3 regions of the Nesterenkonia maliinae genome follow, and region 2 is predicted to be linked to each of the others. Evidence: riboswitches for the same ligand, from Rfam matches in the RefSeq annotation. Region 2 holds a riboswitch; each other region holds the start of a gene.
What was found. A riboswitch is a leader RNA that binds a small molecule or an ion and turns the genes downstream of it on or off. The one in region 2 is predicted to bind S-adenosylmethionine.
Positions count from the first base shown of each region.

Region 1 (3,243 bases), on a different contig from region 2:
CGGCAGGCTCTTCGGACGCCTCCGCGGTCCGCGACTGTGAAGCCGCCGCCGCGATGCTCGCCCACCACCTCGGAGTCACGGTCCACGAGTCCTACCTCTCCTTCGCGCAGCCCAGCGTCGCCGCGGCCGTGGCCCAGGCCCGCGCAGAGCATCCCAGGCAGCGCGTGGTGGTGGCGAGCTACCTGCTGGCCCCGGGGTACTTCCAGACCCTGCTCGAATCGACCGGCGCCGACCTGACCACCGAGCCGCTGCTGGCTCCCGGTCGGCCGACGGCTCCGGCTCAGCTGGTCGACCTCGTGCTGGACCGGTATCTCCAGGCCGTCCCCGTGCCGACCTCCGCGTCCGTGCCAACCTCCGTGGCCGAGCTGCAGGGGGCGCCATGACCGGCGCGCCCGCCTCGCGGGAGGTCAGCATCACCGTGGAGGAGCTCCGTGCCCTCCAGCGCACCGGTGCGCCGCTGACCCTGCTCGACGTTCGATGGCGTCAAGACCGCCCGGAGGGCCTTCCCGAATACCTGGCCGGGCACATCCCGGGGGCCGTGTTCGTCGACCTGGAGTACGAGCTCAGCGCCCCGGACCGGCGCGCAGCAGAGGGCCCGCATCCGCTTCCCGACCTTGCCGCGTTTCAGGAGTCGGTGCGCCGCTGGGGCATCGGACCCCAGGACACCGTGGTGGTCTATGACGACGTGAAGAACTTCTCGTCGGCGCGCGCCTGGTGGCTGCTGCGTCATGCGGGCCTGACCGATGTGCGGGTGCTCGACGGCTCGCTGCGCGCCTGGGCCCAGGCCGGGCATGCACTCGCCGAGGGCTTCGAGCTGCCCGAGGCCACGGAGACGGCGATCAGGTTCGGGGGGATGAAGACCGCCGACCTGGATCAGATCGCGGCCCTCGAACCCGAGGCGCAGCTGACCGACGCCCGCTCCGTCCAGCGCTTCGCCGGTGACGGCCACATCCCGGGGGCGCTGAACGCCCCGGTCTCAGGGAACGTCGACAACCGGGGGCGGCTCCTTCCGGCTGCCCAGCTGCGGCAGCGCTACCTGGAGCTCGGGGTCGAGCCCGGAAGCCCCGTCTACTGTTACTGCGCCTCCGGAGTTCACTCCACGCATGCGGTGCTCGCGCTCAGCGCGGCAGGCTTCGACCCGGTGCTCTTCCCCGGAGGGTTCGGCCAGTGGGTCCATGATGGGGATCATGCGATCCACAGTGCATCGCAACGTGAACTTTAATGACACACATAATTGATAAGTTCAGCATTGTATTTTAGTGTGGACCTATCGCACCGCACGAGGGCGACCAACCATCCAGAGCGGCTGAGAGACCTGGCTCAACGACGCCGCAGCAACCCGGAACTTACATGCACACGCCGGGTGCTCACGCCGGGAACGATGGAGGCATTTTGTCGACCGATACAGCTACCACGTCCACCGCCAGTAGGCGGCCCGACCGTTCATCCCCACGACCCAACGGCCAGTGGAAGATCGACGGCAAGGACCCGCTGAACCACAACGAGGAGCTCAAGCAGGCCGATGACGGCCTGAACGTCCGCGAGCGGATCGAACAGGTCTACTCCAAGGAGGGCTTCGACTCGATCCACTCTGATGATCTGCGCGGCCGCTTCCGCTGGTGGGGCCTCTACACCCAGCGACGCCCCGGCGTCCCGGCCGGTGCGCACAACTCGCTGCCCCCGGAGGAGGTCGACGACAAGTACTTCATGCTCCGGGTCCGGATCGACGGCGGCGCACTGACCACCGAGCAGCTGCGCGTGGTCGGTCAGATCGCCGTGGACTTCGCCCGCAACACCGCGGATCTGACCGACCGGCAGAACATCCAGCTGCACTGGGTGCGGGTCGAGGACGTCCCGGAGATCTGGCGCCGTCTCGAATCCGTGGACCTGGGCACCACGGAGGCCTGCGGAGACGTTCCGCGGGTGATCTTGGGTTCTCCCGTGGCCGGCATCTGCGCGGAGGAGATCATCGACCCCACGCCGGTGATCGCTGAGATCGCCCTCCGCTACATCGGGGACTCCACGCTCTCGAACCTCCCGCGCAAGTACAAGACCGCGATCACCGGACACCCCAGCCAGGACGTGGTCCATGAGATCAACGACTTCGGCCTGGTGGGCGTCGTCCACCCCGAACACGGCCCGGGCTACGACGTCTGGGTCGGCGGGGGACTCTCCACCAACCCCAGGCTGGCCGAACGCCTCGGGGTCTTCACCACCGAGGACGAGGCGCCGGATGTGTGGCACGCGGTGACCCAGGTCTTCCGCGACTACGGCTACCGGCGGCTGCGGCAGAAGGCGAGACTGAAGTTCCTGCTCAACGACTGGGGACCGGAGAAGTTCCGGCAGGTCGTCGAGGACGAGTACCTGGGCCACAGGCTCCGGGACGGGCTGCCTGCTCCCGCGCCGAGCCGACCGGGGGACCACGTGGGCGTCCACCGGCAGAAGGACGGTCGCTACTACATCGGCGCCGCTCCCGTCGTCGGCCGGGTCAACGGGGAGCTGCTGGTGAAGCTGGCCGAGCTGCTGGAGGCCAACGGGTCCCTCCGGCTGCGCACCACCCCGCACCAGAAGCTCGTGGTGCTCGACGTGCCCGAGCAGAACCTGGCCACGGTCAAGGCCGGGCTGAGCGACCTGGGACTCGACCCCGATCCCACGGTCTTCCGCCGATCCACGATGGCCTGCACCGGCATCGAGTTCTGCAAGCTGGCGATCGTGGAGACCAAGACCACCGCCCAGAAGACGATCTCCGCGCTGGAGATCCGGCTCGCGGACGTGGCCGACCAGCTTCCCGAGCGGCTCACCCTGCACATCAACGGATGCCCGAACTCCTGCGCCCGCATCCAGACCGCCGACATCGGGCTGAAGGGACAGCTGCTGCCCGACCCCGACGGCGAGAAGACACCGGGTTTCCAGGTCCACCTCGGCGGTGGGCTGGCCTCCTCCGATCGGGAGGATCCCGGGCTCGGACGGACGGTCCGCGGCCTGAAGGTCACCGTGGAGGGGCTGGTCGACTACACCGAGGCGCTGATCCGTCGCTACCTGCGCACCCGGGACAGCTCCAATGAGACCTTCGCAGCCTGGGCCCACCGGGTGGACGAGGACCATCTGCAGCTGGAGGAACCAGAGCCGCAGCTCGAGGAACCCCGGAAAGAGGCCATCTCATGACGGAGTCGACGCCGAGCACCAGCATCACCAGCACCGACCCCACATCCAGCACCGACCTCACATCCAGGACTGACGCGG
Region 1 covers NZ_JBIMEY010000007.1:185,378-188,620, forward strand. Annotated here, with positions in the region: gene ACHAA4_RS12790 (sirohydrochlorin chelatase) at 1-383, shown strand, start outside; gene ACHAA4_RS12795 (sulfurtransferase) at 380-1,222, shown strand; SAM riboswitch class I at 1,291-1,388, shown strand; gene ACHAA4_RS12800 (nitrite/sulfite reductase) at 1,393-3,165, shown strand; gene ACHAA4_RS12805 (phosphoadenylyl-sulfate reductase) at 3,162-3,243, shown strand, end outside.
Region 1: linked by a shared signal. The riboswitch ahead of ACHAA4_RS12800 (nitrite/sulfite reductase) and the one ahead of ACHAA4_RS06295 (ABC transporter ATP-binding protein) in region 2 are both predicted to bind S-adenosylmethionine.

Region 2 (3,243 bases):
GACCGGATCATGTTGACCAGTCCGGAGACGATGGCGTGGGAGCGGGGTCGCGGCGCCAGCCCGTCGGGGGCGTGGACGAAGAGCCAGATGCCCAGCGGGGTGCCGAGCAGGACTGCCACCGGGATGGCGACCGCGATCATCGCGAAGGTCTCCAACATGGCCTGGTTGATCTCGGGGAGTCGTTCGATGACGAGGTTCATCAGCGCACACCCCCTGTCGAAGCGGCGAGCGCGGTGTGCTGGGACCGGCGTGCATAGCCCGTCTGCGCGGCGTCCGGGTCCTGCGGATCAGCTGTCGACTCGTGCGCTCGGGGGCCGCTGCGGTCCAGCCGGATCCCATCGGTGAGCAGATACTTCCCGATCGAGGTGCGGGGGTTGAAACCCTCCCGGCGAAGCTCCGAGGCGGGGAACTCCTCCACCACGCGACCGTCCTCCATCACCGCGACATTGTCGGCGAGGGCCTTGATGACTTCCATCTCGTGGGTCACGATCACCACGGTGATGCCGAATTCACGGTTCACGTCAGCCAGGTACTGCAGCACGGTGGCCGTGGTGAAGGGGTCCAGCGCGGAGGTCGGTTCATCGCAGAGCAGCACCTCCGGCTTGGTGGCCAGCGCCCGGGCGATCGCCACCCGCTGCTTCTGGCCACCCGAGAGCTGTGCCGGATAGACGGAGGTCTTGTCGGTGATGTCGACGATCTCCAGCGCTTCTGCGGCCCGGCGGAGACGCTCCCGCCGGTCCCTGACCCCGGCGAACTTCAGTGAGAGCTCGACGTTCTGCGCGACGGTGAGGTTGTTGACCAGGTTGAACCCCTGGAAGATCATGCCGATCTGGTGCCGGGCCTGGCGCAGGGCCGCGTCATCCAGGCTGGTCAGCTCGGTGCCGGCGACGCTCACGGTGCCCGATGTGGGGCGTTCCAGCAGGTTGATGTTGCGTAGCAGCGTGGACTTCCCGGCGCCTGAGAACCCGATGATGCCCTGGATGCTGCCTCGCGGCACCTCAAGGCTGACGTCATCGACTGCGGTCAGCGGCTCCCTGCCGCGGGCGGCGAAGGTCGTCGAGACATGGGTAAGCGAAATCATGAGGCATGCTCCATCGGTCCTGGCGTTAGCACCCGGCCGAGGCTGTGAGGCCCTCCGGGTTGCTGCGACGTCTTCGAGCCAGATCTCTCAGTCGCTCTGGATGGTTGAGTGCCCTCACTCTAAGGGCGAACCTGGGCGAAAAGTCAAGTCGGGATATGTGTTGCGTTTTGTCTCATTGAGTGAGCGTGACATTGATCGGATTCCCCGGCTGGGCGTAGTCTGATCCGCGTACCATCCCGAGCGGCCGAGAGATCTGGCTCGTCGACGCCGCAGCAACCCAGGGAGGGACCCCTCAGATGAGGAGTCTTTTCGCCGGGTGCTACCGCCAGGATCGATGGGAGTATCCTCTGATGATTTCGCCTGCCTCCACCCTGAACGGCACCGCCGCAGTCACCCCTGCGCACACTGCCGACACCTCAGACACCTCCGAGGTCTCTGCCGCGCCCGCTGAAGCGCCGGCGAGCCGAGCGCAGTACACCTCGCTGGACGTCAAGCTCTCCGGCGTCGGCCGGGGCTTCGGCTCCCGCACCGTGCTGCGCGACGTCAGCCTGCAGATCGCCCCCGGCGAGGTGCTGGCGATCTTGGGGTCCTCCGGCTGCGGCAAGTCCACGCTGCTGCGCGCCGTCGGCGGTCTCGACACCGGAAGCACCGGTGAGATCCTGATCAACGGCTCCCCGGTGCAGCGCTATGACGAACGCACTGCGGTCGGGTTCCAGGAGCCGCGACTGCTGCCCTGGCGCTCGATCCACAAGAACGTCAGTCTGGGCCTGCCGCGCAGCCTGTCCAAGTCCGAGGGCCGCGAACGCGTCAATGAGCTCCTGGAGCTGGTCGGGCTCCATGACCGTGCGTCGCTGCGGCCCCGGGAGATCTCCGGCGGCATGGCACAGCGGGCGTCGCTGGCCCGCGCCCTGGCCCGCCGCCCCGGCGTGCTGCTGCTCGACGAGCCCTTCGGCGCCCTCGACGCACTGACCCGGCTCAAGATGCAGGACCTGCTGCTAGATCTGCATGCGCAGACCGGCACCACGGTGCTGCTGGTCACCCACGACGTGGACGAGGCGCTGCAGCTCGCAGACCGCGTGCTCCTCCTGGGCAAGGATCCGGCCGATCCCGACCCCGCCGAGGGCGCCACGATCGCTCGTCTGCTGAACGTGCCCGGTGAGCGTCCGCGCGATCGCGCCTCAGCCGAACTGGCGGCGCTGCGCGGTGAGCTCTTCTCCGGGCTCGGCGTCGACTCACACAGCCACTGACCCCACCACTGACCCCGTGGAGAGACCGCCGGGCGCAGCCCTGACCCTCCCAGCACCAGCACCGAAGCGCACCGGCCAGCTGTCCGATGCACTCTTCGCTCACCCTTCGGTCGGATCCCGGTCATCACCGGACAGCCGATCTCTTCAGAGGCATCCACCCGCTTGCACCTGACATGCACGACTCAGAACTTCCAGCACACTGTCCATCACTGAAGTACCGAAAGGCCCTCCCCCATGCCCAGCACCACCGCTTCCCGCTCCTCACGCCCCCGCCGCACCTCCGTCAAGGCGGTCTCGGCGGCCGCCGCCGTGGCGCTGCTCGCCACCGCATGCGGCGGCGACGGCGGTGAGGATGAGCAGCTCGAGACGCTGAACATCGACTTCGCCACCTACAACCCGCTGAGCCTGATCATCCTGGAGAACGGCTGGTTGGAGGAGGAGCTCGAGGAGCTCGACGTCGATGTGAAGTGGGTGCAGTCCACAGGCTCGAACGTCGCCAACGAGAACCTCCGCGCCGGCAACATCGACGTGGGATCCACCGCAGGCTCGGCGGCGCTGCTCAACCGCGCAGTCGGCGCCGACACCCACACGATCATGATCGAGAACCAGCCGGAGTGGTCTGCGCTTGTGACCGACGGGGATTCCGACATCGAATCGGTGGAGGACCTCGAAGGAGCGTCGATCGCGGCAACACCCGCGACGGACCCCTACTTCTTCATGGCACGGTCCCTCCAGGAGGCCGGGCTCAGTGTGGATGACGTGGAGGTCCAGTCCCTGCAGCACGCCGACGGGTGGCAGGCACTGGCCAACGGCGACGTGGACGCCTGGGCCGGCCTGGATCCCATCATGGCCGGCGCCGAGGCCGACGGCGCCGAGCTGCTCTACCGCAACGTCGACTTCAACACCTACTCGGTG
Region 2 covers NZ_JBIMEY010000002.1:388,552-391,794, reverse strand. Annotated here, with positions in the region: gene ACHAA4_RS06305 (methionine ABC transporter permease) at 1-200, opposite strand, end outside; gene ACHAA4_RS06300 (methionine ABC transporter ATP-binding protein) at 200-1,081, opposite strand; SAM riboswitch class I at 1,089-1,188, opposite strand; SAM riboswitch class I at 1,310-1,422, shown strand; gene ACHAA4_RS06295 (ABC transporter ATP-binding protein) at 1,432-2,328, shown strand; gene ACHAA4_RS06290 (aliphatic sulfonate ABC transporter substrate-binding protein) at 2,563-3,243, shown strand, end outside.

Region 3 (3,243 bases), on a different contig from region 2:
TCGAGGCGGGGTGGATCACCAGCGAGCGGACGTCGCCCACGTTGGCCACCAGCGAGTGCAGCTCCAGGGCGTCCACGAACGCCTGGCCCGCGCGGGCCTGCGCCTCGACGTCGTCGGCTGCTCCGCCGGCGAGCTCGAAGGCCAGCACCGCCCCGGACCCCCGGGGCAGGTACTTCTGGGCGCGCTCGAAGCAGGGGCTCGAAGGCAGACCGGAGTAGTAGACCCGCCGCACGTCCTGGTGGGCCTCGAGGTATTCGGCGACCTTCTGGGCGTTCTCGACGTGGCGCTCGATCCGCAGCGAGAGCGTCTCCAGGCCCAGGTTGATCTCGAAGGCGTTGTGCGGGGACAGCGCCGGGCCGAAGTCGCGCAGCAGCTGGACCCGGGCCTTGAGGATGAAGGAGAGGTTGACGCCGAAGATCCCCTCCGGCCCGAGATCCCGGCCGAAGACCAGCCCGTGGTAGCTCTCATCGGGGGTGGAGAAGCCGGGGAAGCGCTCCGGGTGCGCGAAGTAGTCGAAGCGCCCGGAGTCCACGATCACCCCGGCGATGGCGGTGCCGTGTCCGCCGAGGAACTTCGTCGCCGAGTGCACGACGACGTCGGCGCCGAAGTCGAAGGGACGGATCAGGTAGGGCGTGGTCAGCGTGGAGTCGATGATCAGCGGCGCCCCGAACTCGTGCGCCACCGAGGCGACGCCTTCGATGTCGAGCACGTCGCCGCGCGGGTTCGCCACCGCTTCGCCGAAGAAGGCCACCGTGTTCTCCCGGGTGGCGGCGCGCCAAGACTCCAGGTCATCGGGGTCCTCCACGAAGGAGACCTCGATGCCGAACTTCGGCAGAGTGTGCTTGAAGAGGTTCTGCGTGCCGCCGTAGAGCGTGGGCGAGGCGACGATGTGGCTGCCGGCGTGGGCGATGTTCAGCAGCGCCAGCGAGGTTGCGGCCTGTCCGGAGCCGACGGCGAGCGCCCCGACTCCACCCTCGAGGGCGGCGATCTTGTCCTCCACGGCCTGGACCGTGGGGTTGCCGATGCGGGAGTAGACGGGGGCGATCTCTTCGAGGCCGAAGCGACGCGCGGCGGCGGCGGTGTCGGGGAAGACGAAGGAGGTGGTCTGCTGGATCGGCAGCGCCCGTGCTCCGGTGACCGGGTCGGGAGCGACTCCGGCGTGGATCTGCTGGGTCTCGAACTGCCAGTTGTTCTCGTTACTCAAAAGATTCTCCGTTCAATGCGGCCCAGGACCTGGACCGGATATGAACGTCGCTGCCGGTGATAGAGCTGCCGGCGCTGAATCCTGTACGGCCCTGTCCTGAGGACTGGGGTGAAAGGGCCCGCACTGGTGTGTGGCCCGCGCTTGCCACGGTCAGTCGATGAAGCTTCTACGAAGACTGCCGCAGCCAGGTCGTCACCCGGGGCACCCCACCGCGAACTGGAGGGTTGCCGGCCAGCAAACCGGGGTTTTGCGCTGGCACTCTTGACCTAGGCATAAGTCTGCACGGCGGAATGCTTGCGTGCAAGTGCTGACTCCAGGTGGGATTCGCAGTTCGTCATGTTCCCCCCTCCCTGCTGGCAAAAAATCGTAGAGCTGTTGCTTTGTCGTAGCGCTCTATCCCTACGATCTCCCACAGCGCTACGATTTCTGCGAGCGTGGGGGGCGAGCCGGGGGTCGCGGTCTTCCCGGCCGACATTCTCGGGGAGTCCTCCGCAGGAGAGGGATACGTCCTCAACGGGGAGGACTGCGCCGAGGGCGACGACATCTGGCTCGGAGGAAGCCCCGCCCGATCGATGACCTATCGGGTCCCCGATCAATGCGATGAGGACGTCCAGCAGTGGCAGGTCCACACTGAGGGCTGATCCGCCAAAGACCTTCCGAAGCCCACGGATCTCTGCCACGGTAAGACCATGGCAGGTTCACGGAGACTCGCTGGCGCGACCGCGGCCTGGGCCGTCCTCGGAGCAACCATGATTGGTTGCACCACCGGCCTCCAGGACCCGAACGCCCCGGCGGGCGTCCCCAACTACGTCGTCGAGGACGCTTCCGGGCCCGATATGGGCCTGCAGGGACGCATCGCAGAGATCCGCGGGTGCTACTACATCCAGGGGCCTGCTCCCGAGCATGCCCTCACCCTCGCGCTCTTCCCCGCCCATGAGCTCGAAGAGGCTCCCGACGGGGCGGAGTTCACGTGGCGGGGCGTTGAATATTCCGCCGGCGATGACATCACGGTAGGCGGAGGCGGACCGGGCCCGGATATCTACGACGTCCCCGAGGAGTGCGACGACGATGCCGAGCGATGGCTGGTCACGCCCTCCACCCCCCGCCCCTGAGACCGACGACCTCTTATCCTTCAGCGCCAGAGGATGTAGCGTGGTTTCGCGAACGTGGACCCCCATCTCTTGGACACCTATTTCATGCTTCACACGACGCTTTCTGCGTTCCTCGGACTGAACCCCACGATCACCTCCTCCTGGATCGACATCGCGTGGTGGGCCATACCGGTCCTCTACGCCAGCCTCGTCATCTGGGCCGCTGTGGAGCTCGTCCGGAACAGAAGCCTGGACTTCGCACCGAAGATCGCATTCGCCTTTCTGCTGGTTCTCGCCCCGTTCATCGGCTCGATCCTGACCATCCTGCTGGTCCGGACCCACGCCACGGGCCGCACCCCGGATTCAAAAAATCGTAGAGTAGCTGCTTCGTCGTAGCGCTCTAGCTCTACGACCCGCCACAACGCTACGACTTTTCACCCCGGGGCGGGGGCGCGCCCTGACCTAGACTCATCTCCCATGAGCGCCTCCGACAACGATGTCCTGACAGCCCTGCGCAGCGCCTTCGCGCCGCATGCCCTGACCACCGACCCGGGCGAGCTCGACGCCCACGCGGTGGACAAGGGACCGCTGGAGCATTGGCAGGTACACCCGCCGCGCGCCGTCGTCTTCGCCGAATCGACCGAGGACGTGCAGAAGCTCGTGCGGCTCTCCGCCGAACACGGCTTCGCGCTGATCACCCGGGGCGCGGGAACGTCGGTCTCGGGTGGGGCCAACTCCACCGAGGGCTCCGTGGTGCTGAACCTGACCCGGATGAACCAGATTCTCGCGATGCGACCTGAGGACGAGGTCGCCGTGGTCGAACCGGGCGTGATCAACGCTGATCTGAACTCGGCCGCCGCAGAGCACGGGCTGATGTACGCGCCGGACCCAGCGAGCTACCGCATCTCCACCATCGGCGGAAACGTCGCCACCAACGCCGGCGGGCTG
Region 3 covers NZ_JBIMEY010000005.1:81,658-84,900, reverse strand. Annotated here, with positions in the region: gene ACHAA4_RS10445 (O-acetylhomoserine aminocarboxypropyltransferase/cysteine synthase family protein) at 1-1,204, opposite strand, end outside; SAM riboswitch class IV at 1,337-1,471, opposite strand; gene ACHAA4_RS10440 (hypothetical protein) at 1,639-1,845, shown strand; gene ACHAA4_RS10435 (hypothetical protein) at 1,954-2,316, shown strand; gene ACHAA4_RS10430 (hypothetical protein) at 2,401-2,691, shown strand; gene ACHAA4_RS10425 (FAD-binding oxidoreductase) at 2,773-3,243, shown strand, end outside.
Region 3: linked by a shared signal. The riboswitch ahead of ACHAA4_RS10445 (O-acetylhomoserine aminocarboxypropyltransferase/cysteine synthase family protein) and the one ahead of ACHAA4_RS06295 (ABC transporter ATP-binding protein) in region 2 are both predicted to bind S-adenosylmethionine.